Regions from separate parts of the Rhizobium sp. S163 genome, predicted to be linked through region 3. Evidence: riboswitches for the same ligand, from Rfam matches in the RefSeq annotation. Region 3 holds a riboswitch; each other region holds the start of a gene.
The links. Region 3 has a riboswitch for cobalamin ahead of QTL96_RS11295 (ABC transporter substrate-binding protein). Riboswitches for the same ligand answer to the same signal wherever they lie in the genome.
Positions count from the first base shown of each region.

Region 1: linked by a shared signal. The riboswitch ahead of nrdH (glutaredoxin-like protein NrdH) and the one ahead of QTL96_RS11295 (ABC transporter substrate-binding protein) in region 3 are both predicted to bind cobalamin.
Region 2: linked by a shared signal. The riboswitch ahead of cobU (bifunctional adenosylcobinamide kinase/adenosylcobinamide-phosphate guanylyltransferase) and the one ahead of QTL96_RS11295 (ABC transporter substrate-binding protein) in region 3 are both predicted to bind cobalamin.

Region 1 covers NZ_JAUDSA010000007.1:106,370-114,328, forward strand. Annotated here, with positions in the region: gene QTL96_RS09160 (copper uptake system-associated protein) at 1-545, shown strand, start outside; gene QTL96_RS09165 (SCO family protein) at 542-1,144, shown strand; cobalamin riboswitch at 1,479-1,701, shown strand; gene nrdH (glutaredoxin-like protein NrdH) at 1,951-2,172, shown strand; gene nrdI (class Ib ribonucleoside-diphosphate reductase assembly flavoprotein NrdI) at 2,183-2,596, shown strand; gene nrdE (class 1b ribonucleoside-diphosphate reductase subunit alpha) at 2,566-4,734, shown strand; gene nrdF (class 1b ribonucleoside-diphosphate reductase subunit beta) at 4,750-5,739, shown strand; gene QTL96_RS09190 (hypothetical protein) at 5,959-6,243, opposite strand; gene QTL96_RS09195 (sn-glycerol-3-phosphate import ATP-binding protein UgpC) at 6,611-7,702, opposite strand; gene ugpE (sn-glycerol-3-phosphate ABC transporter permease UgpE) at 7,702-7,959, opposite strand, start outside.
Region 2 covers NZ_JAUDSA010000003.1:579,906-587,864, reverse strand. Annotated here, with positions in the region: gene QTL96_RS02995 (cobyric acid synthase) at 1-1,420, shown strand, start outside; gene QTL96_RS02990 (chloride channel protein) at 1,417-3,207, opposite strand; cobalamin riboswitch at 3,454-3,847, shown strand; gene cobU (bifunctional adenosylcobinamide kinase/adenosylcobinamide-phosphate guanylyltransferase) at 4,132-4,650, shown strand; gene cobW (cobalamin biosynthesis protein CobW) at 4,655-5,704, shown strand; gene cobN (cobaltochelatase subunit CobN) at 5,976-7,959, shown strand, end outside.
Region 3 covers NZ_JAUDSA010000012.1:296,608-304,566, forward strand. Annotated here, with positions in the region: gene QTL96_RS11265 (GMC family oxidoreductase N-terminal domain-containing protein) at 1-809, shown strand, start outside; gene eutC (ethanolamine ammonia-lyase subunit EutC) at 816-1,601, opposite strand; gene QTL96_RS11275 (ethanolamine ammonia-lyase subunit EutB) at 1,594-2,979, opposite strand; gene QTL96_RS11280 (class I SAM-dependent methyltransferase) at 3,238-4,041, opposite strand; gene QTL96_RS11285 (ABC transporter ATP-binding protein) at 4,048-4,818, opposite strand; gene QTL96_RS11290 (iron chelate uptake ABC transporter family permease subunit) at 4,815-5,855, opposite strand; gene QTL96_RS11295 (ABC transporter substrate-binding protein) at 5,852-6,883, opposite strand; cobalamin riboswitch at 7,128-7,367, opposite strand; gene QTL96_RS11300 (cytochrome c family protein) at 7,416-7,802, opposite strand; gene QTL96_RS11305 (ABC transporter substrate-binding protein) at 7,920-7,959, opposite strand, start outside.

The sequences.
Region 1 (7,959 bases), on a different contig from region 3:
AGGCCACGTTGACGTTCGAACGAGCCGGTAGCGTCGACGTCATGTTCGATGTCGGTCCGATCGCTGGGCCGCTCTACGTTGGACGCGACGGAAGCGACCACACGTCGATGGAGATGCCGGGCATGGACATGGACGCGAAAGCGGCCCCGGATGACCCTTCTCAATCGATTCCCGCGACACTGAAGATCATGTTTGATCGACCGGAAAAGCCGCTCGTTGTTGAACCGGTCGTTGTCCAGGGTGATTGGGCGATTGCCGGATGGCAACAAGATGGCCGGGGTGGTCGGGCTCTTCTTATGAAAACCGCGCACGGCTGGCGACTGCATCTTTGCAGCGGAGATGGGATCAAGGATGCTGCGTCTCTGGAGAAGATCGGCCTGTCGACTGGCGACGCGTCGGCCCTGTCGTCTTCGCTACGCGCAGCCGAGGCAAAGCTCGATCCCAATGTCGTTTCACTCTTTGCCAGTTTCGAAGGCACCGTGATGATGGGAAAGGAGACGAGCGCAGACAGTAGCCATAGTGGACATGAGGGGCATGCACAATGAAAGCGCGAACGCTTGCAATCACCGCGTTGTCAGCCGGCGGTGCGCTCTTCCTCGCCTTGATCGGCGTCATGATATGGGTTTATGCCGATGAACCGCGAACTGGTCGCTTCGATGCCAGCTTCTCCCTCATCGACGATCGCGGAAACGCTGTCGACCAATCGATCTTCCACGGCCGCCCCGCGCTGGTTTATTTCGGATACACGAATTGCCCGGAGGTTTGCCCGACAACGATGTACGAGGTGGTCGATTGGATGAATGCTCTTGGAGATCAGGGAAAGTCCCTGAACGCTTTGTTCTTCTCCATCGATCCGGAGCGTGACACGCAGGAGGTGATGCACAACTACGTCACCGCCTTCAGCTCGCGCATTCGCGGTATTACCGGAAGCCCAGACGAGATGAAGAAGGTGGCCGATGGCTGGTTTATCCATGCCGCAAAGGAGGCCAGCGAGGACGGTGACTATCACATGAGCCACACGGTCTCATTGCTTCTGATTGGTGCAGACGGCCGCCTGAAGGGATTGATCCCCTATGGTGCCGACCGGGAAGATGCGATTGCAAAGATCCGTCATCTGCTGCTCAGCGAACCTAAAGGCGTTTGAGATAACCGTCATTTAACGAGTGGAGAAGCGCCATATGTCGAGCGGACCTGGGCGCTGCGCCATTCGCACGGTGATGGCTTTTTACATCGAAGTTGGAGCCGCGGTCACGTTGAGGCTTTAGTGCCTCGTGACGCATCCGTAATCAGCAGTGCGTCAGCATTGGCTTTGAGTGGCAACAGGACCGGTATCCGACGCCTGGCCCATGGCTTGCTCATGGTTTTTCGCTGTTTGCCCCCCCCGTCATCCCCTGCCCTTGATCCCCAGCCCTTGGATCCGTTGCGAAGGAAGATGAGAATAACCACTCGCACCCGTTGACGAGATTTTAGCCTCGTATACTATATCTAGTGTTCAAGGTTCTTTCGATTCGCGTCGGAAGCTAAGACGGGAATACGGTGCGTGAGGCCCATGATGGGCCAAGTAATGCCGGAGCTGCCCCCGCAACTGTAAGCGGTGAGCATTCGATCGATACGTCCACTGATGCCTTGAGGGCATTGGGAAGGCAGATCGGGTGTGACGACCCGCAAGCCAGGAGACCTGCCTTGTAACGAGAACGTCCACGGGCGGGGTGTCCGGAAGGTCGCGATTGCGTGCGGGATGTTGCCGTGCGTACCGCTTCCCCTGACCGCCGCATGAGCCACTTCGGGGTGCAAGTCTTATGATCTTAAGTTTCGAGTTCCGTCAGCGCGAGTGACGGGCGCCTGAGCGTCCGGCGACCGCAAGCGGCTGCTTTCATCATCCATCATTTTTGCCCGGACATCGGCGGATGTCCGATCGCTATCGCACGCCTATCCGACACGGGGATTATCATGAGCATTACCGTCTACAGCAAGCCCGCCTGCGTCCAATGCACGGCGACCACCCGCGCGCTTGACCGCCAGGGGATCAACTATGACGTGATCGACGTCTCGACCGACACGGCGGCTTACGAGCTCGTGCAAGGTCTCGGCTATCGCCAGGTTCCCGTCGTCGTCGCCGGCGACCTGCACTGGGCGGGCTTCCGTCCGGACATGATCAGCGCGCTGGCCTGAGGATCGGCCGGTGGGTGAGCTCGTCTATTTCTCCAGCAGATCCGAGAACACCCATCGCTTTGTCGAAAAACTCGGGCTGCCGGCATCGCGCATTCCCGTCAGTGCGCAGCTCACGCTGACCGCGCAACGTCCCTTTGTGCTTGTTGTCCCGACCTATTGCGGCGACGGCGGCAAGGGCGCCGTGCCCAAACAGGTCATCCGCTTCCTCAACGATGCGGACAACCGTTCGAACCTCCGGGGCGTGATTGCCGCGGGCAACAGCAACTTCGGCGAGACCTTCGGGCTTGCCGGCGACATCATATCCAAGAAATGCCAGGTGCCTTACCTCTACAGGTTCGAGCTTCTCGGCACGGATGAGGATGTCGCCAATGTCACACACGGATTGGAACGATTTTGGACACGGCAGTTCTCGAACGCCCCTTGAAGGCGACAGACACCAAGATAGCCGACGCGACGCTCGACTATCACGCGCTGAACGCGATGCTGAACCTCTATGACGAGGACGGCAGGATTCAGCTCGACAAGGATCGGCAGGCGGCGAAGCAGTATTTCCTGCAGCACGTGAACCAGAACACTGTCTTCTTCCATAATCTCAGGGAGAAGCTCGATTACCTCGTGACGGAGGGGTACTACGAGCAGGAGGTGCTGGACCAGTACTCGTTCAACTTCGTCCGCGATCTGTTCGACCACGCCTACGACAAGAAGTTCCGCTTCCCGACCTTCCTCGGCGCCTTCAAATATTACACCAGCTACACGCTGAAGACCTTCGACGGAAAGCGCTATCTGGAGCGCTACGAAGACCGCATCTGCATGGTGGCTCTGGCGCTGGCGCGCGGCAATGAGGGGCTCGCCCGCGATATGGTCGACGAGATCATTTCCGGCCGCTTCCAGCCGGCGACGCCGACCTTCCTCAATGCGGGCAAGAAGCAGCGCGGCGAACTCGTCTCGTGCTTCCTGCTACGCATCGAGGACAACATGGAGAGCATCGCCCGCGGCATCAATTCGGCGCTGCAGCTTTCCAAGCGCGGCGGCGGGGTCGCCCTGTCTCTGACGAACCTGCGCGAGGCCGGCGCGCCGATCAAGCAGATCGAAAACCAGTCGTCGGGCGTCATCCCGGTCATGAAGCTCCTGGAAGATAGTTTCTCCTACGCCAACCAGCTCGGCGCGCGCCAGGGCGCGGGAGCTGTCTACCTCAATGCCCACCACCCCGACATCATGCGCTTCCTCGACACCAAGCGCGAGAATGCCGACGAGAAGATCCGTATCAAAACGCTGTCGCTCGGCGTCGTCGTGCCCGATATCACCTTCGAACTCGCCAAGAACAACGAGGACATGTACCTGTTCTCGCCCTACGACGTCGAACGCGTCTATGGCGTCGCCTTCAGCGAGATCTCGGTCACCGAGAAATACCGCGAGATGGTGGCCGACTCCAGGATCAAGAAGAAAAAGATCAAGGCGCGTGACTTCTTCCAGGTGATAGCCGAGATCCAGTTCGAGAGCGGTTATCCCTACATCATGTTCGAAGACACGGTGAACAAGGCGAACCCGATCGCCGGGCGCATCACCATGAGCAATCTGTGCTCGGAAATCCTGCAGGTTAGCGATGCCAGCACCTATGATGCCGATCTCTCCTACGATCACATGGGCAAGGATATCTCCTGCAATCTCGGCTCGCTGAACATCGCCGCGGCGATGGACTCGGCTGATTTCGGCAAGACGATCGAAACATCGATCAGGGCGCTGACCGCCGTTTCCGACATGAGCAATATCACCTCGGTCCCATCGGTCGCCAAGGGCAATGCCGACAGCCACGCGATCGGTCTCGGCCAGATGAACCTTCACGGCTATCTTGCCCGCGAACGCATCTATTACGGTTCCGAAGAGGGCGTCGATTTCACCAACATCTACTTCTACACCGTAACCTATCATGCCATCCGCGCGTCGAACCGGCTCGCGGTCGAGCGTGGCCAGAGCTTTAAGGGCTTCGAGAACTCGAAGTACGCGTCGGGCGACTATTTCGACAAGTACACTGAAAGCGAATGGATGCCAGCGACGGCGCGCGTGGCTGAACTGTTTGAGACGGCAGGCATCCACATCCCGACGCAGGGCGACTGGCTGGAGTTGAAGAAGGCTGTCATGGAAGGTGGGCTTTATAACCAGAACCTGCAGGCCGTGCCGCCGACGGGATCGATCTCCTACATCAATCACTCGACCTCCTCGATCCACCCGATCGTCTCCAAGATCGAGATCCGCAAGGAAGGCAAGATTGGCCGCGTCTACTACCCGGCCGCCTTCATGACCAACGACAATCTCGACTATTATCAGGATGCCTACGAGATCGGGCCGGAGAAGATCATCGACACCTATGCGGCGGCCACCCAGCATGTCGACCAGGGCCTGTCGCTGACGCTGTTCTTCCGCGACACCGCGACGACGCGCGACATCAACAAGGCGCAGATCTATGCGTGGAAGAAGGGCATCAAGACCATCTACTACATCCGCCTTCGCCAGATGGCGCTGACCGGCACGGAAGTGCAGGGCTGCGTCTCCTGCGCCCTTTGATCCCAGGTGAGCAAGATGAACATTCAAGTGAAGACCAAAACCCCGAAGGTCGCCGCGTCCGTGCGCGCCATCAACTGGAACCGGATCGAGGATGACAAGGACCTCGAGGTCTGGAACCGCCTTACCGGCAATTTCTGGCTGCCGGAAAAGGTGCCGCTGTCGAACGACATCCCGTCCTGGGCGACGCTCAAGCCGGAAGAGCAGCAACTGACCATCCGGGTCTTCACCGGATTGACGCTGCTCGACACGATCCAGAACGGCGTCGGCTCGGTGAAACTCATGGCCGACGCTGTGACCCCGCATGAGGAGGCGGTGCTTTCCAACATCTCCTTCATGGAAGCGGTGCACGCACGCTCCTATTCGTCGATCTTCTCGACGCTGTGCTCGACACCCGATGTCGACGATGCCTATCGCTGGTCGGAGGAGAACGAGTTCCTGCAGCGGAAGTCGGCACTAGTCATGGAGCAATACGCGTCCGATGATCCGCTGAAGAAGAAGGTCGCGTCGGTCTTCCTCGAAAGCTTCCTGTTCTATTCCGGGTTCTATCTGCCGATGTACTGGTCGAGCCGCGCCAAGCTCACCAACACCGCCGACATGATCCGCCTCATCATCCGCGACGAGGCCGTGCATGGCTATTATATCGGCTACAAGTTCCAGCGGGCAGTCGAGCGCTTGCCTGAGGCGCGGCGCCAGGAGATCAAGGACTTCGCCTTCGATTTGCTGTTGGAACTCTACGACAACGAGGCGAAGTACACCGAGGCGCTCTATGACGGCGTCGGCCTCACCGAGGACGTCAAGAAGTTCCTGCATTACAACGCCAACAAAGCGCTGATGAACCTCGGCTACGAGGCACTGTTTCCGGCTGAAGCATGCAAGGTCAATCCGGCTATCTTATCGGCGCTCTCGCCCAACGCCGACGAGAACCACGACTTCTTCTCCGGATCCGGTTCTTCCTACGTCATCGGCAAGGCCGTTGCCACCGAAGACGAAGACTGGGATTTCTGAAGTCGCGCACTAGCTGCTTTGGCGAAGGGTGACCACCAGCTTGCGCTGGTGGTGTGATCCTGAAAGCCGATCTGCTCTGCGACCCCGAGCGCCGGCTCGATCACATACTCTTTGGCTAAACTGTTCGCTTGTGACCAACTCATACTCGTTTGTTCTCGGGATTTTGGGAGCTGTGGCACAGCAGTGTCCATGACAAGGCCTGCGCCGCCTCTGATCTTATCACTCGGCGCCGGGCTGGACACCAAGGACGAAGTCGATAACTTTCGACGAAGACATCTCGCACGGCTTCAGCAAAGGAAGCATCTGGCTGGTTTGATAGAGATTGAAGGAGACAACGTCGTTTCCTGCAAGTTCTTCTGCGAACAGCCAGATGCGACGCTCATTGTCGGATCGGCGTATAGTTATGCCCCAGCTCCGGCCGTTAAACTCGCCCTTGAAGAACCCGGTCGGAAGTCGCGCGAGAGCTCGCTGGAAATCCGAGATTTCTGCCTCGGGATCCGTCATGGCGAAAGACACTCTTCGCAGATGCCGCAGCAATCCTCATCCAGTACCGCAGGCCGCCCGCAGCAGTCGCAGGCAGACGTCCGCGACCCCGCGCGTATCCCCGGTTGAGGTGGCAGAATGTCGATCATGTCTTCGTCGTAGTGACTAGTAGATAGGTGTTCGTCCATGCCGGGCTCCAAAATCTGGACTCCAGATAGTGAAGACTTTTCCGATAGCAAGATGGGTGCCTTGAAGGCGACGTGTTGTACGTCGTTTCTCCATGAGCGCCTTGCTGTCACCTCCCCCGGGAGGGGCATCCCAGCCGTTTCCTCATTGTCAGGACGCGATGGATTATGCCTCCTCCAAAATCGCAGGTCGCTGCGCGAACTCAACCGCTTTGCGGATTGATCACGTGGGTGGAGCCGAATGTCTCCACAGGTGTCGCGACACGGCGACCTGCACTGTCGAAACAGTGGACGGCGTCCGGTTCGGCCTGAAGCATTACCCGGCTGCCTATAGCCATCGTCGATCTGCCTGCTACTCGAAAAACAATCTCCACCCCGCCAGTCGTCGTGGCATGAATGTAGCTTTCTGCACCGACAAGTTCGATGGCGCCGATGTCGACCGCAAGGCTGAATGTTGAACCCTTTCGCGTGTCGGAGATTTTCAAGTCCTCAGGGCGAACCCCGATGGTCGCCACTCCAAGGGGAAGCGACAGGCCGGGAGCGTCGGTGCCCAACGCCTCGGCGGTGACGAGGTTCATAGCCGGCGAACCAATGAAGGCTGCCACGAACGTAGTGGCCGGCCGCTCGTAAAGCTCGATTGGCGTTCCGACCTGTTCAATCTGTCCGCCATTCAGCACGACAAGGCGATCGGCAAGTGTCATGGCCTCCATCTGGTCATGCGTCACATAGACGCTTGTCGTGGCCAGCGTACGCTGAAGCCGGCGGATTTCCACGCGCATCTGCACGCGCAATTTTGCATCGAGATTGGAAAGCGGTTCATCGAACAAGAATGCTTTCGGCTCACGCACGATTGCCCGGCCCATCGCAACGCGCTGTCTTTGTCCACCTGATAGCTGGCGTGGCCTGCGGTCGAGCAAAGCACCGATTTCAAGGGAACCGGCGGCTGCGGCGATCCGTCGTTCAATCTCCGTAGCTGCCATTTTCCTGTTCTTCAAGCCGTAGGCCATATTCTGGCGGACGGTCATGTGCGGATAAAGTGCGTAGTTCTGGAAGACCATGGCGATGTCACGCTCTGACGGCTCCAGATTATTTACAACGCGTCCATCGATCGCGATCTCTCCATCCGAGATCGTTTCCAGTCCCGCAATCATCCTCAGCAACGTGGACTTGCCGCAGCCCGATGGCCCCACAAGTACGACCATTTCACCATCGGCGATGTCGAGCGAAACGCCTTTGATTGCCTCGAAGCCACCTGGATATGTCTTGCGAACGTCTCTGATCGTGATGCTTGCCATTACTTTTCTGTCTCCACGAGGCCCTTCACGAACCAGCGCTGCATCAAAACGACAACGAGGATCGGTGGGATGATTGCAAGGATCGCCGTGACCATGACGAGGTTCCAGGGCGTTGCTGCGTCGGCAAAATCGACCATTTTTCGCAGGCCGATGATAATCGTCGACATGCTCGCGTCATTGGTCACAAGCAGGGGCCAGAGATACTGCGTCCAGCCGTAGATGAAGAGAATGACGAAGAGCGCCGCCAGGTTGGTACG
Region 2 (7,959 bases), on a different contig from region 3:
GGATGTCGGCAAGACGGTGCTCGTTGCCGGCCTGTGTCGGCTGGCGGCCAATCGCGGCATCTCGGTGCGCCCGTTCAAGCCGCAGAACATGTCGAACAATGCCGCGGTCGCCGATGATGGCGGCGAGATCGGGCGGGCGCAGTGGCTGCAGTCGATGGCAGCGCGTGTGCCATCCTCCGTGCACATGAACCCGGTGCTCTTGAAGCCGCAATCGGATGTCGGCAGCCAGATCATCGTGCAGGGCAAGGTTTGGGGGCAGGCCAAGGGCCGCGATTACCAGCGTCTCAAGCCGCAATTGCTCGACTATGTCACCGAGAGCTTCGAGGAGGTTTCGCGTGGTGCCGATCTTGTCATCGTCGAGGGGGCGGGGTCGCCGGCCGAGATCAACCTGCGGCCGGGCGATATCGCCAATATGGGCTTTGCGACGCGCGCCGACGTGCCCGTAGTTCTGGTCGGCGATATCGATCGTGGCGGCGTTATCGCCTCGCTGGTCGGGACGCACACGATCCTGTCTGACGAGGATCGGGCGATGATCTCGGGCTATATCATCAACAAATTTCGCGGCGACGTGTCGCTTTTCGATGACGGGATCGCTGCTGTCGGGCGGTTCACCGGCTGGCCCTGTTTCGGCGTCGTACCGTGGCTGAAGGCCGCCGCGCGGCTGCCGGCCGAGGATTCGGTGGCGCTGGAGCGGCTGGCGAGGGGGCAGGCCGGGGCGCTGAAGATCGCGGTTCCCGTGTTGCCGCGGATCGCGAATTTCGACGATCTCGATCCGCTGCTGGCCGAGCCGGATGTGGAACTGGTGTTCGTTCGTGCCGACGAACGGTTGCCTGCCGATGCGCAGCTGATCATTCTTCCGGGGTCGAAATCGACCATTTCCGATCTTGCGGATTTCAGGATGCAGGGTTGGGATAAAGATCTCGCCGCGCATATCAGGCGTGGAGGACGCGTCATCGGCATTTGCGGCGGCTACCAGATGCTAGGGCACATGGTGCGTGATCCGCTGGGCATCGAAGGGAGTGTGCGCGAGATCGAGGGGCTCGGGCTGCTCGATGTCGAGACCGTCATGGACGCGGAGAAGACGGTACGCAACAGCATGGCGGTTTCGGCGGAGAATGGTGAGGCGCTCTCGGGCTACCAGATCCATCTCGGGGTCACCGAAGGCGCCGACCGTGTTCGGCCCTTCGCGATCGTCGACGGCAAGCCTGACGGAGCGAGCTCTAGCGACGGGAAGGTCGTTGGGACGTATCTGCACGGGCTGTTTGCGAGTGACGGTTACCGGTCCCGGCTGCTTGCAAGCTTCGGCCTGACAGGCCAAAGCCGCGACTATCGCGCCGGCGTCGAGCAGGCGCTCGACGAGGTGGCTGCCGAGCTCGAAGCTCATCTGGACAAGCGCTGGCTGGACAACCTGTTGGGTTAGATTTCGCCCGAGACCTCGCGGCGGCGGCGGTCCAGTTCTTCGCTGTAGCGGCGCAGCGTGTGGGCTTCGCTGAGCTGGCCGACCACCGTGCGCTCGACGAGATTGTTGACGACGGCGAGCGCTTCGCTCTCGGTCTTGTCGAAGATCGCGGCGGCCTGCTTGGCATTCATCTGCGGGGTCAGGAAGTCGTTGCGGTAGCGCACGAATTCGTCGAGGCCCTTGCTCTCGTCGGCGGTGTCGGTGAGGTTGGCGTAGATATCGGGCACGAGCACGAGGCCGGCATATTTGCCGCTGTCTTCGACCAGGATCACGCGCTGGGCCGAGCCGATCGGGAAGCTTTCCTTGAATTGGTCGATGCTGATGCCGACCTTCGCGGTCTTGACGTCGGCACGCATCAACTTGTTGACCGTCAGATTGCGGATCCAGCCGACATCGTGGGCGCTGCGGATGCTTTCGCCGCGCAGGTGGAAACGCCATGTGGCGAAGGAGTAGCCGAAGGTGCTGCGGACGACGAGCGACGAGGTGATGACGGCGGCCAAGACCAGGGCGGTTATTGGAAAATCGCCGGTGATTTCGAGCGCCAAGAAAGTCATGGTCAACGGTCCGCCGATGACGGCGACGGCAAGCGAGCTCATGCCGACAACGGCATAGATGATCGGCGTCAGCGTTGCATGGGCGAAATAGGGGGCCGAGTAGGCGAAGAACTTGCCGAGCAGCGCGCCCATGAACAGCGAGGCGAAGAACAGGCCACCACGGAAGCCGGAGCCGATCGAGATCGCCGAGGCCAGCGCCTTCAGCAGGAAAAGGCCGATCAGCACGGGAATCACGACCTCACGATCGAGATTGAGATGCAGCGCGCCATGGCCTGCCGACAGCACCTGCGGCGTCACCAGCGCGAGCAGCCCGACGATGATGCCGCCAAGCGCCGGGCGGAAGGGCAGCGCGATCGAGCTGCGGCGTGCGAGCTCCTCGATAAAGGCGACGCCCTGCATGATCAGGATGCCGATGCCGGCGCAGAAGGCGCCGAGCAGGATGGCGGGCACGTAATCGGCCGGCATGACCGTTCCGAAATCGCCGACATCGATGATGAAATCGCTGCCGGCCAGCAGCCGGGCGACCAGCGTGGAAACGAGCGCCGAGACGACGACCGGCGTCAGTGACACGATCGTATAGGTGCCGATGATGAGCTCGAAGGCGTAGAAGGCGCCGGTCAGTGGGGCGTTGAAGGCAGCGGCGATGGCGCCGGCGGCGCCGCAGCCGACGAGAACGCGTAGGTCGGCGCGGCGCAGCTGAAGCTTGAAGCCGAGCTTCGAGGCGATGCCGGACGCCAACTGCGTATAGCCGGCCTCAAGGCCGACGGAGGCGCCGAAGCCGTTGGAGATCAGGTTCTGGATCGCGACGATGATGCTGTCGGTCAAGGACAGGCGGCCGCCATGCAGCGCGTTCGCCTCGATCGGGTCGACCATCGGCTTCTTGCGTGTTTTCGCCAGCACATACATCAACAAGCCGAGCAGGATGCCGCCGCAGACGGGGGCCGCCATCAGCAGGAACTTGTCGTCGATCTGCGAGGAGCTCAATCGCTCGACATCGCTGATCCCGAAGATCAGGCTGTGCATCTCACGCGAGATCAAGCTCATGCCGGTGACGGCGAGGCCAGACGTGACGCCGATCAACGCGCCAGCCAGCACCATGCCCATTTCGCTGCGTCTCAGGAGCGCGCGCATGCGCCCGGCGTCGAGCAGTGTGTGTAGCGGGCCAAGCCGTCTAAGATTGATTTTCAGGCGCATGATGGGGAAACTAGGCGGGCGAAAGCCCGTTCAAGGGTGGCGAAGGAGGGGACATTTGCGGTGCTGCGCCGCATGCGCTGCAAATGCGGCAAAAACCCGGCTGACGCAACAAGTTTTTATGACATTAAGTCTCTGATAATAGACGATAAATCTGGTAGAGATGATCGTCTTGAGAGTTGATATCAATCAATTTGGCCGGTGGGCGCGATTGGCGGTCGATTGACTTCGCAGTCGCGCTTGCCTAACCATGGATCGATAACGGATGGTTCCGGATCGCCAAAAGCGGTGCGGATGAAAAGGGAATGTGACGGGGTGGACCCAACCAGGGCGCTTTCATCACAGCCGACCCCGCGACTGTAGAGCGGTCAGGGTCTTCCGTCCGACGCCGGATGCATTCTTGTCGGCTGCCTGCGTGGTGCAGGCAGGCGAGCGGCTGAAGGCGGCGGAAAAGCCACTGGCAATGCAAGCCATGATCAACCGGGGTTGGACGCCTCTAAATCTACGAATCGTCCGCCTTTTCATGATTGCAGCCGGGAAGGCGAGGAAGAACCGATGGCACGATCGGGATGGCCTGCGTGGCTATCCCGATCGTCGCCTGGACCCGCGAGCCAGGAGACCTGCCAATCGTGCCGGGCGAAAAGCCCACCCCTGGGCAAGTGTGCCCAATGCCAGCACGGAGGTTGTCATGGCAGACAATGAGATTTTGGCGTCGGTGTCAGGCCGGACGCACTTCCATCGTTCCCTCATTCCTGTGCTCGTCACAGGAATCCAGCCACCGCGCGTCCGCGCGGTGAATGACTGCTCACGGCTGGATCGTTGGTCTCTCGCGCCCGAGGACTTGGGCGCACTGGATTCCTGTGACAAGCACAGGAATGAGGGAGATCGTGGTGGATGGCACCGCTTATCGCCGGAAACCGTTCCGGCATGACCACCGCATCCTCTACGCTCATCCTCGGCGGCGCCCGCTCCGGCAAGTCGCGCTTTGCGGAGCAGCTCGTCATCGACAGCGGCCTCGAGCGCCACTACATCGCCACCGGCCGCGCCTGGGACGAGGAGATGCGCGCGCGGATCGATCAGCACAAGGCCGATCGCGGTGATCTCTGGACCACGCATGAGGAGCCGCTCGATCTCGCGGGCCGGCTTGCCGTGATCGATGGCGAGGGGCGGGCGGTGCTTGTGGATTGCCTGACGCTCTGGGTCACCAATCTGATGATGCAGGAGCGCGACATGGCGGCGGAGTTCGCTGCACTGGCCGCCCATCTGCCGAAGGCGAAGGCGCGCCTCGTGATGGTTTCCAATGAAGTCGGCCTCGGCATCGTGCCCGAGAACCGCATGGCGCGCGAATTTCGCGACCATGCAGGGCGGCTGCACCAGATGATCGCGGCGGTCGCCGCAGATGTGTATTTTATCGCGGCGGGACTGCCGCTGAAAATGAAGGGTTGAATTGATGAACCAGCAGAAGATCCCCGCCACCGTTATCACCGGCTTTCTCGGCGCCGGCAAGACGACGATGATCCGCAACCTGTTGACCAATGCGGGCGGCAAGAAGATCGCGCTCATCATCAACGAATTCGGCGATCTCGGCGTCGATGGCGAAGTGCTGAAGGGCTGCGGCGCCGAGAATTGCACCGAGGACGATATCATCGAGCTTACCAATGGCTGCATCTGCTGCACCGTGGCCGACGATTTCATCCCGACGATGAGCAAGCTTCTGGAGCGCGAGAACCGTCCGGACCATATCGTCATCGAGACCTCTGGCCTTGCCCTGCCGCAGCCGCTGGTCGCCGCCTTCAACTGGCCCGACATCCGTACGCAAGTGACCGTCGATGGCGTGATCACGGTAGTCGACAGCGCCGCCGTCGCCGCCGGCCGTTTTGCCGACGATCACGATGCAGTCGACGCTCGCCGCGTCGAGGACGATACGCTCGACCACGAAAGCCCGATCGAGGAGCTCTTCGAGGACCAGCTCACCTGCGCCGACCTGATCGTGCTCAACAAGACCGACCTCATCGACGGCGCCGGCCTTGCCCGTGTGCGCGACGAGGTTTCTTCGCGCACGGCGCGCAAGCCCGCGATGATCGAGGCGAAGAACGGCGAGGTGCCGGCATCAGTGCTGCTCGGCCTCGGCATCGGCACCGAGGAAGATATCGGCAACCGCAAGTCTCATCACGAGCTTGAGCATGAGGACGGCACACCGCACGACCACGACGAGTTCGATAGCTTCGTCGTCGAGCTCGGCCCGATCGCCGATCCCGCGGCCTTTGTCGAGAGCCTGAAGGGTATCATCGCCGAGCACGACGTTCTGCGCCTCAAGGGTTTCGTCGACGTTCCCGGCAAGCCGATGCGTCTGCAGCTGCAGGCCGTCGGTAGCCGTATCGATCACTATTTCGACCGCGCCTGGGCAGCCGGCGAGACGCGCGGCACGCGGCTGGTGGTGATCGGGCTGCACGAGATGGATGAGGGCGCGGTGCGCAAGGCGATCGAGGGGCTGGTTTAAGGCTTATGGTTGGGATGGGCGCGTCCGATTTCGAAGATTGCTTGAGTGGTGCCGTGTGGCCCCCTCATCCGACCCTTCGGGCCACCGACCGGGGTCGAGCCGCTGGTCTCGACCCGTCCTTCGGACCCCCGCTGGGGAGAAGAGACTCGAGGCTGGCCGCTCGCGCCAATCTTCCCTTCTCCCCCACGGGGAGAAGGTGGCCCGAAGGGTTGGATGAGGGGGGCACGCACTCCGCGCCTACGAATAACATTTCCCGTAAAGACATACTGCCATGCACCTTCTCCTAGCCCAGCAGGGAACAATCAGCGACGGCGAGGAGGCGATCGATCTCGGTCAGTCTCCCGGCGACATCCTGTTTCTCTCGGCCGCCGACACGGAACTGGCGGCGGTGGCGGCTACGCATGGCCGACGAGCCGGGGCGCGGTCGCTGCGCATCGCCAGCCTGATGAGCCTCAAGCATCCGATGTCCGTCGATGCCTATGTCGATCGCACGGCGCGGCATGCGAAGCTGATCATCGTGAGGGCGCTGGGCGGCGCCAGCTATTTTCACTATGCGCTGGAGGCGCTGCATGCGGCTGCCGCGCGGCATGGGGCGCTGATCGCGGTGTTGCCGGGAGATTCGAAGCCGGATGCGGGGTTGACGCCGTTTTCGAATGTGCCGCTTGAAGATCTGAATGCGCTCTGGGCCTATCTGATCGAGGGGGGCGATGCGAATACGCATGCGTTTCTCGACTATGCCGAGGCGATGCTGTCAGGGGTCGAGAAGCCGGAGGCGGCGGCGCCGTTGATGAAGGCCGGTATCTGGTGGCCGGGGCGGGGTGTTGTCGGGGTTGAGGAGTGGCGGCTGCTGTCGGCGGGTGAGGTACCCCCCTCTGTCCTGCCGGACATCTCCCCCACAGGTGGGGAGATTGGCTGGGAGCGCCCGCTCGCTCCAACCTCAACTGTTTGGCTGGGAGATAACAACGAGTCGATCTCCCCCCTTGTGGGGGAGATGCCCGGCAGGGCAGAGGGGGGTGCCACGGGCGAGACGCCGGCGGCTACAGTTCGCCCCACCATCGCCATCTCCTTCTACCGCGCCCTCGTACAAAGCGGCGAAACACGCCCGGTCGAGGCGCTGATCGAGGCGTTGATCGCCGAGGGCATCCGGCCGCTGCCGGTCTTCGCCTACAGCCTCAAGGACTCCGTTTCCAAAGGCATTCTCGAAAGCGTCTTCGCCGCCACCAAGCCCGATGTCGTCATCAACACCACCGGCTTCGCGGTCTCTGCGCCTGGAGCGGAGCGGCAGCCGACGGTGCTGGAAGCGAGCTACGCCGTCGTGCTGCAGGCGATCTTTTCCGCATCCTCGAAGGAGGCATGGGAAAGCTCCTCGCAGGGACTGTCGGCGCGCGATCTTGGGATGAACGTGGCACTGCCCGAGGTCGATGGCCGGGTTCTCTCCTGCGCGGTCTCGTTCAAATCGGCAGCGCGCTATGATGCGCTGGTCGAGGCCAATATCGTTGCCAGCGAGCCGGATGCGGGGCGGATGCGCTACACCGCGCGGCTGGCCGCCAACTGGGCGCGGTTGCGGCATGCGAAGCCGGCCGAGCGGCGGGTGGCGCTTGTGATGGCGAACTATCCGAACCGCGATGGACGGTTGGGGAACGGCGTTGGTCTGGACACGCCTGCGGGTACGATCGAGGTGCTCCAGGCGATGCGGAAGGGCGGTTATCCTGTCGCTGACATCCCTGCCGATGGCCACGCGCTGATGCGTCATATCATGGATGGGCCGACCAATTCCGGGCGTGATGGGAAGGTTATCCGCGAGACGATTTCCGTGGGTCGTTACAAAGCTTTCCTGGCAACTCTTCCGAAAAAGATTCAAGATGAGATCGGCGCGCGCTGGGGCGAGCCGGAGGCCGATCCCTATGTCGTGGACGGCGCTTTCGCGCTGCCGTTCACGCGTTTCGGCGATGTGCTTGTCGGCATCCAGCCGGCGCGCGGCTATAATATCGATCCGAAGGAAAGCTATCATTCGCCGGATCTCGTGCCGCCGCATGGCTATCTGGCCTTCTACGCCTTCCTGCGCCATCAGTTCGATGCGCATGCGGTGATCCACATGGGCAAGCACGGCAATCTCGAATGGCTGCCGGGCAAGGCGCTGGCGCTGTCGGAAAGCTGCTACCCTGAAGCGATCCTCGGTCCGCTGCCGCATCTCTATCCCTTCATCGTCAACGATCCCGGCGAGGGAACGCAGGCCAAGCGCCGCACCGCCGCCG
Region 3 (7,959 bases):
CCGGCGTCGGCGGCAACCTGCAGGACCACCTCGACCTCTTCGTCATTTGCGAGTGCACCGGCGACCACACTTATGACGGCGTCGCCAAACTTCACCGGACCGTTTGGGCGGGGCTGGAGTACATTCTCTTCCGCACCGGCCCGGTTGCGTCCTCGCTCTTCGAGACGGGTGGCTTCTGGTATGCGGACCCGCATGCGCGTTCCCCCGACATCCAGTTCCACCTCGGGCTCGGTTCGGGCATCGAGGCGGGCGTGGAGCGGCTGAAGAACGCCGGCGTGACGCTGAACTCGGCCTATCTACATCCTCGCTCGCGCGGCACTGTCAGGCTCAAATCATCGGATCCGGCGGCAGCGCCGCTGATCGATCCGAACTACTGGTCCGACGCGCATGACCGGACGATGTCGCTCGAAGGCCTGAAGATCGCGCGAGAAATCATGCAGCAGGCGGCGCTGAAGCCATTCGTCCTGGCCGAGCGGCTGCCGGGACCGAAGGTGATGACCGACGACGAACTTTTCGACTACGGCTGCGCCAACGCCAAGACCGATCACCACCCCGTCGGCACGTGCAAGATGGGCACGGGCGCCGACGCGGTCGTAGGGCTCGATCTCAAGGTGCACGGGCTGGAAGGCCTGCGCGTCTGTGATTCGTCCGTCATGCCGCGCGTACCCTCCTGCAACACCAACGCGCCGACCATCATGGTGGGCGAGAAGGGCTCGGACATCATTCGAGGCAAGCTGCCGCTTCCCGGCGCCATCTTCGAGCACGAGCGCAACGACACGCGACCGCGCGCACGGGCGGGCATCCGGTGAAGCCGATTACGAAGCGCTGGGCAACCTGACCAGCGCTTCCTTCAGGCTGACGCCGCTGAGACCTGTCTTCGTCATGTCGGCGATGAGACCGGCGATGGTCTTCGCCGCCTGCTTCATCGACAGGCCGCCCTCGCGCATGTTTGAGACGCAGTTACGCCGGGAATCCGGCGTGCCGACGGATGGCTCGTAGGTGATATAGGCGCCGAGACTGTCGGCCGCGGAGAGACCGGGCCTCTCGCCGATCAGCACGATCGTTATCCGCGCACCGAGAATTTCGCCGACCTCGTCGGCAAGCGCCACCCGCGCCTGCCGCGCGACGGCAACCGGGCCGATCGACAAGCCGGCTAAGCGCAACAGGCTCGAAAGCTCGCGCACGAGAGCGACGGCATTGATATCGACCGCGCTCGAGGAAAGGCCGTCTGCAATGGTGATGATGACGTCGCACCCTTTGGCCTCAGATGGCAGAGCATTCAGCCGCTCGACCGAAGCGCGCGACAACTTGCGGCCAAGATCAGGCCGGCGCAGATAGCTGCCGCGATCCTCGGCCATGCTTTCCACCGAGACGACATCCAGCCCGAGCGCCATGAGGTCGCTCTTCAGCCGATCTTCGTCGACCGTCGACCATACAGCTTCGCGGGCCCGGGCATGATCAAGCAGGAAGGCCAGCTGCGCCTTGGTCGGCGCGCCGGATCCGAAGCGCCCGAGCGCGACACGCGCATCGGTCATCTCGGACAAATCGACGGTGGCCGGCTGGAGATCGGCTCTTAGTTCGGTGGCGGTGGATTTAGACAAGAACGGCCCTCGACAGGTAATCGGTCAGCATGGCAGGCGCACCGGACAGCGCGCCGGCTTCATTGGTCAGTCCGACATCGCGAAGCCACGTCTCGAACTCCGGCGCCGGCGGGCGCCCAAGGGTCTCACGGCAGAAGACGGCGTCGTGGTGGGACAGCGACTGGTAGTTCAGCATGATGTCGTCGGCGCCGGGTACGGTAATGACGAAATTGACGTTTGCCGCGCAGAGCAGCGTCAACAGCGTATCCATGTCTTCCTGATCGGCATCGGCATGGTTGGTGTAGCAAACGTCGACGCCCATCGGCAGGCCGAGCAGCTTGCCGCAGAAATGATCCTCGATGCCGGCGCGGATGATCTGTTTCCCGTTGAAGAGATATTCAGGCCCGATGAAGCCGACCACGGTGTTGACGAGCAGCGGATCGAACTCGCGCGCGACGGCATAGGCTCTCGTCTCCATCGTCTGCTGGTCGACGCCGAAATGCGCGTCGGCCGAGAGTGCTGCTCCCTGCCCGGTTTCGAAGTACATCAGGTTGGCGCCCGGCATGCCGCGCTTCAGCGATCGTCCGGCATCCTGCGCCTCCTTCAGCAGCGCGAGATCGATGCCGAAGCCTTCATTGGCCTTCTGCGATCCCGCAACCGACTGGAACATCAGATCAACCGGCGCTCGCGCTTCAACCGCACGGATGGCTGTGGTAACGTGGCCGAGACAGCATGTCTGGGTGGGTATGGCAAGGCGCTCGCGGATTTCGTCGAGCAGCGAGACGATCCGCACATAGTCCTCAACACTATCAGTCGCCGGATTGACGCCGATGACGGCGTCGCCGGAGCCCATCAATAGACCGTCGATCGCCGAAGCGGCAATGCCGCGGCTGTCGTCGGTCGGATGGTTCGGCTGGTTGCGGGTCGACAAGCGGCCGGTGAGGCCGAGCGTGTTGCGAAAGCGCGTGACGACCTGCCGTTTGGCGGCGACGGCGATCAGATCCTGCAGCCGCATGATTTTCGAGACGGCCGCCAGCATTTCCGGCGTGATGCCATAGGTGATCGCCTCGAGTGCCCGCTGATCCGTTTCTGGCTTCAGCAACCACTCGCGAAACTCGCCCACAGTGAACGAACTGATCGGCGCGAAAGCTTGCGCGTCGAACTGCCTTGAAATCAGCGCCGAGACCTCGTCGATCTCCGATGGAATGACTTCTTCGGCGAGAAAAGCCTTCAGTGGCAGATCGGCAAGTGCCATCTGGGCTGCGAGCCGCTCGACCGGTCCGCTCGCCGCGATACCCGCGAGCTGATCGCCGGAGCGATCCGGCGTCGCTTTTGCGAGGAGGTCCTTAAGATCGCGAAAGCCGAAGCGCGTTCGTTCGATCGTCGTGCTGTATGCCATTGTGGGAGTCCTAGCGTTCAAGGGTTCAGACCGTCCCGATCCGATCGGGCTGGCTGACAGGCGTAATCCTCCCTTGAGACTGCCGGCGCTCGGCCTTTTGAGACGGTGATCCGGCCTCCCGTGCCGATCACCGCAAGCATGAGCGCCATGCCGTTATGCGCAGATGACCTCGTCTAGCCGATCACGTCAACATGCTGCGATGGCAACAGGCTGCAAAATTCGCCGACGGCATCAAATCCACCGCCTTTGCGCGATAGATCAGGCCTCTTCACCTTGCGAGACGCCGGCGGATTTGGCCACGAGAATGAAGCGCCGATAGACCAGCGTCCGAAGCCGGTTACGCAGATTGGCGCCGCGCCGCTGCGCCTTCGCGATCGGTCCATGCGACGCGATCTCGAAACCTATGAAGCCGGCCTGCGTCAATTGCGGAACAAGATCATCTGGCCGCAGGCCGGCGCCGAAGGGGAGCGCGGACATGATCGCCGAATGGCGCTCGCTCATCGCGCCATCATAATGCCGATCCGCGCCGCAGAAACGATCGATCCGGCGGATGAGCCATGCTGCGGCGCGGCCGAGCCTTGTCGGCTTCGCCCAGTCGCCGTCGAAGACCAATAGCGTGCCACCCGGCTTCAGCACGCGATGCCACTCGCCGAATGCCTTTGCGGGATCGGTCAGCGTCCACACCAGATGCCGGCAGATGATGGCATCGTAGCGGCCATCCGGCTCCATCGGATTTTCAGCGTCTGCCAGCACAAAGCGCAACCGTTCCTTGCCGGTATGCTTGGCCTTGGCGATTGACAGCATGGCCTCGGAGAAATCCAGCGCGGTCACATCATGGCCGAGATCGTGGATCACCGCCGTGACCTCGCCGGTTCCACAGGCAAGTTCGAGGACACGCAACGACGTCGGCCCCAGATGATCGCGCATCGGCTGCTGCCAGGCGTCGAACTCCGGTCCACTCGGTATCCTGTGGCCGAAGGCAAGATCGAAAGTCTGCGAGCGCTTGGACCAGTAGTCCCGGATCTCTTCCTTCAAATCGAAATTGGTTTGTCTGATGGACATCGAACCTCAAGAAATACAGCCAAGAAAATGGATATGCTGCCGACCATGATGCGGCGAGCGCTCGATATGGGCGCGCACTCCGAACACATCGGCGATCAAGCCTTCGGTCAATACCTCGTCCGCCGGTCCGACCGCAACAAGCCGACCCTGGCTAAGCACAGCAATCCTGTCGCAAAACATGGCGGCGAGGTTCAGATCATGCAGCGCAACGATGCTGGTGACCGGCAGCTTGGCAACCAGCGACAGGATTTCGAGCTGATGCTGGATGTCGAGGTGATTGGTCGGCTCGTCGAGCAGAAGCTCGGTCGGCGTCTGCGCCAGCGCGCGGGCGATATGCACCCGCTGCCGCTCGCCGCCCGACAGCGTATGCCAGAGCTGCCGCGCCTTCTCGACCATGCCCACCTGCCGCAGCGCATTCTCGACCGCTTCTTCATCATTGGCGCTCCACGGCGCCAACGGACCGCGATGTGGCGTGCGCCCGAGACGGACGACCTCAGTGACCGTCACCTGTGTTTCCGTCGTGGCCTGCTGCTCGACAAAGGCAACACGCCGGGCAATGTCGCGGCGTGCCAGCGTGTCGATGCCGGTATCGCCGAGTGCAATGACACCGCTCTTCACCTTTCGCAGCCCGCCGATCAACCGCAGCAGGCTGGACTTTCCCGAACCGTTCGGCCCGATTAGGCCCAGCGTCTGGCCGGTGGGGACCTCGAGACTTATGCCCTTGACAACAAGCACGCCTGACGTTGCCCAGTGCACATCGCTGATGGAAATGCTCATGCGGGCCGCCTCGCCTTGTAGAGAATGAGCGCGAATGCCGGCGCGCCGAAGAGCGCGGTGACCACGCCGATCGGCAACACCTGCTGCGGGATGATGACGCGCGAGACGATATCGGCGACCACCATGAAGATCGCTCCGGATATCGCCGTTGCCGGTAACAGGCGCCCATGCCCCGGCCCGACCACGAAACGCGCCGCATGCGGAATGACCAGCCCGACGAAGCCGATCGAGCCGACGATGCTGACCATCGTCGCGGTAAGCAGCGCCGTGAGCGCAAGCAGCACGATCCGGATACCAGCGACCGGAATGCCGAGCGCCGCCGCAGCATCGGTACCGAAAGTGAAGGCATCGAGCGCGCGGGCGTAAAGCATGCAGACGAGAAAGCCGGCGATTGCAACGGGAGCGGCAAGATAGACATCCGGCCAGCGTACGCCGGAAAGGCTGCCGAGCAGCCAGAACATGACGCCGCGCGCCTGCTCTGCATTTGCCGATGTCGTGACGATATAGGACGTCAGCGCGTTGAAGAGCTGCGAACCGGCGACACCTGCGAGGATGATACGGTCCGTCCCGCCGCCGGAGCCCACCGCCAGCAAAGACACCAGCAGGAACGCCGCGACCGCGCCGACGAAAGCGCCGGCGGAAAGCGTCAACACGCCATAGCCGAAACCGAGGATCATGACGGCGACGGCCCCGGTGGACGCGCCGGCCGAGATGCCGAGTACATAGGGCTCGGCCAGCGGATTGCGCAGCAACGCCTGCAGCACCGCGCCGCATAGCGCAAGAGCCGCTCCGGCGCTGGCGGCGACAAGCGCGCGGCTCAGGCGATAATCCCAGATGATGCCTTCATGGATGCGGCTGAGTTCAAAGCCGGTGCCAAGCAAGCGGTTCGCAACGGCCTTGGCCGTCGTGTCGACAGGAATGGAGATCTCGCCGATAGACACGGCGAGACTGATGACAAAGCCCAATGCCACGACGGCAAGGACGAAGAGCACGAGCAGCGCTCTCCATCCCCGGTGGGCTATCGACGCGTGCCTCACTTGGAAAGACCGAAGGACTTGATGCCGGCGGCAAGGCGTTCCAGGCCGTCGATGGTACGGATCGTCGGGTTCATCGACTGCGCATCCATCTCGACGAAGTGCCTGTTCTTGACGGCATCGAGCTGGCTGGTGACCGGGTCCTTTTCAAGGAAGTCGATCTTAACCTTCGGATCGTCGGCAGCGTAGCGGCGACGGTCCATGGTGGCGATGACGATGACTGCAGGGTTGGCCTGCGCGATCGTTTCCCAACCGACCAGCGGCCACTCTTCCTCGGTGCTGACGACGTTGCGGGCGCCGAGCGTTTTCAGAATATAGGCCGGAGCGCTGTTCTTGCCGGCGATAAAGGCATCGCCCTGCACTTCCTTGCTGGAAAACCAGAAGGCGACAGGCAGATCCTTCGCCGACCCGCCAAGCGATGCCACGGCATCCGCTTCGCGCTTCTTCAAGTCAGCGATCAGGGCCGCGCCGCGATCCTGGATATCGTAGATCTCCGCCAGTTCGGCGATCTCCTGGTAAATCAGCTCCATGGTGAAGAGCTCACTGCGCACGCCGTCGCCACCATCGGTGTTGACCTTCGCGACGCAATCAGCCGGCGAGACATAGGTCTTGATGCCAAGACCGGCGAACTGCTCGCGCTTGCCGACCGAGCCTTGCGTGCCGACATGCCATTCGAACTCGGCCGCAACCAAGTCCGGCTCCTGGCCGACGACGGATTCGAAACTCGGATCATTGTCGGCCAGCCGCTTGATCCCCTTGTTGACCTCGGCATAGGCGGGCAGCACCGGCCCGACCCAGACCGCCGTGCCTACGATCTTGTCGGCAAGGCCGAGCGAGTAGAGAATTTCGGTCATGCCCTGGCCGATCGACACCGTCTTCTTCGGCGCGCTGTCGAATGTCACCTGCTGGCCGCAATTGGTGATCGTCAGCGGGTAGGTCGTTGCCGCTGCATGGGCGGCGGGGAGAAAGGTGGTAAAGGTGCAAGCCGTCGCGATCGAAAGCAGCGCGGTTCGCAGGATGATGCGGTTCATATTGGTCCTCATGTATGACTGAAGCCCGCAGCCGACTGGCCGCGGCTGTGAAACTCGACGCGGGGACCGCCGCGGATGATGCAGGACGACACAGCAGAGCGCTCGCCTGAAATCATGCGGCGGCGAAAACTATCGTTGGATCACGGACATGAGATTTGTGGAGGGGAATAAAGCGGGGCCGCGCCAGCGGCTGACGTCAAAAACCATCATATGATGCTCCTCTCCGGACAACCCCGTCCGGGATGGTGGACACTGTTTTGACGGCAGGTCTCCTGGCTTGCGAATATGCACCTGACATCTGCCTTCCCACGAAGAGCTTCGCAGTGGCATGGCGTTCGAGACGAACACCACAAGAACATCAGGCAATCCGCTTACAGTTGCGGGGGCAGCCACGGTCTTGGCCCCATTCGGGTCGTCCGCACCGTGTTCCCTATTAATCCCGTCGGAAGTCATCCCTTCGGGAACCATCAGGTGTGACTTAGGCGATCCGGCGCCGAGGCGTCAAGCCGTGGCGGACCGACATTTGGCGCGTCTAGGGATTGGCTCGGAGATAGCCGATCAGGTCGGTGATCTCCGACGTCGTCCATAGGCCGCCGAAGCTCATCTTCGTTCCCGGCACTTTCTTCTTGGGGTTTGATAGAAATTCCGAGAGCGCCGCCTCGTCCCAGACAAGTCCGCCGGCACCGGCCGTCTTCATCGCTTCGGAATATCGGTAGTCGGGCAAGCTTCCGGCTGGACGGCCGACGACACCCTTCAGATGCGGGCCGAAACCGTTGCGATCGGAATCGACCTTGTGACAGGCAACGCACAGCCTGAACACCCGCCGTCCATGCTCGACATCCTCGGCGGATGCCGCGGATGTCGTCACGAGCAGGCTCGCGATCGAACAGATCGACGGAAGGATTGAGCGCTTTTTCATATGTCGATGGCCTGTCGTTGTGTTTGCCAAATGCATCTGCTTAGCCAACAAAGCACATAGGCGCCCAGACCAGACTGGTGCGACATGGGAGCACATCCCCCATGTCGCCTGGCGCTTCTACTGCGCGGTCTTGATCTTGGTGACCTCTTCGGCGCTC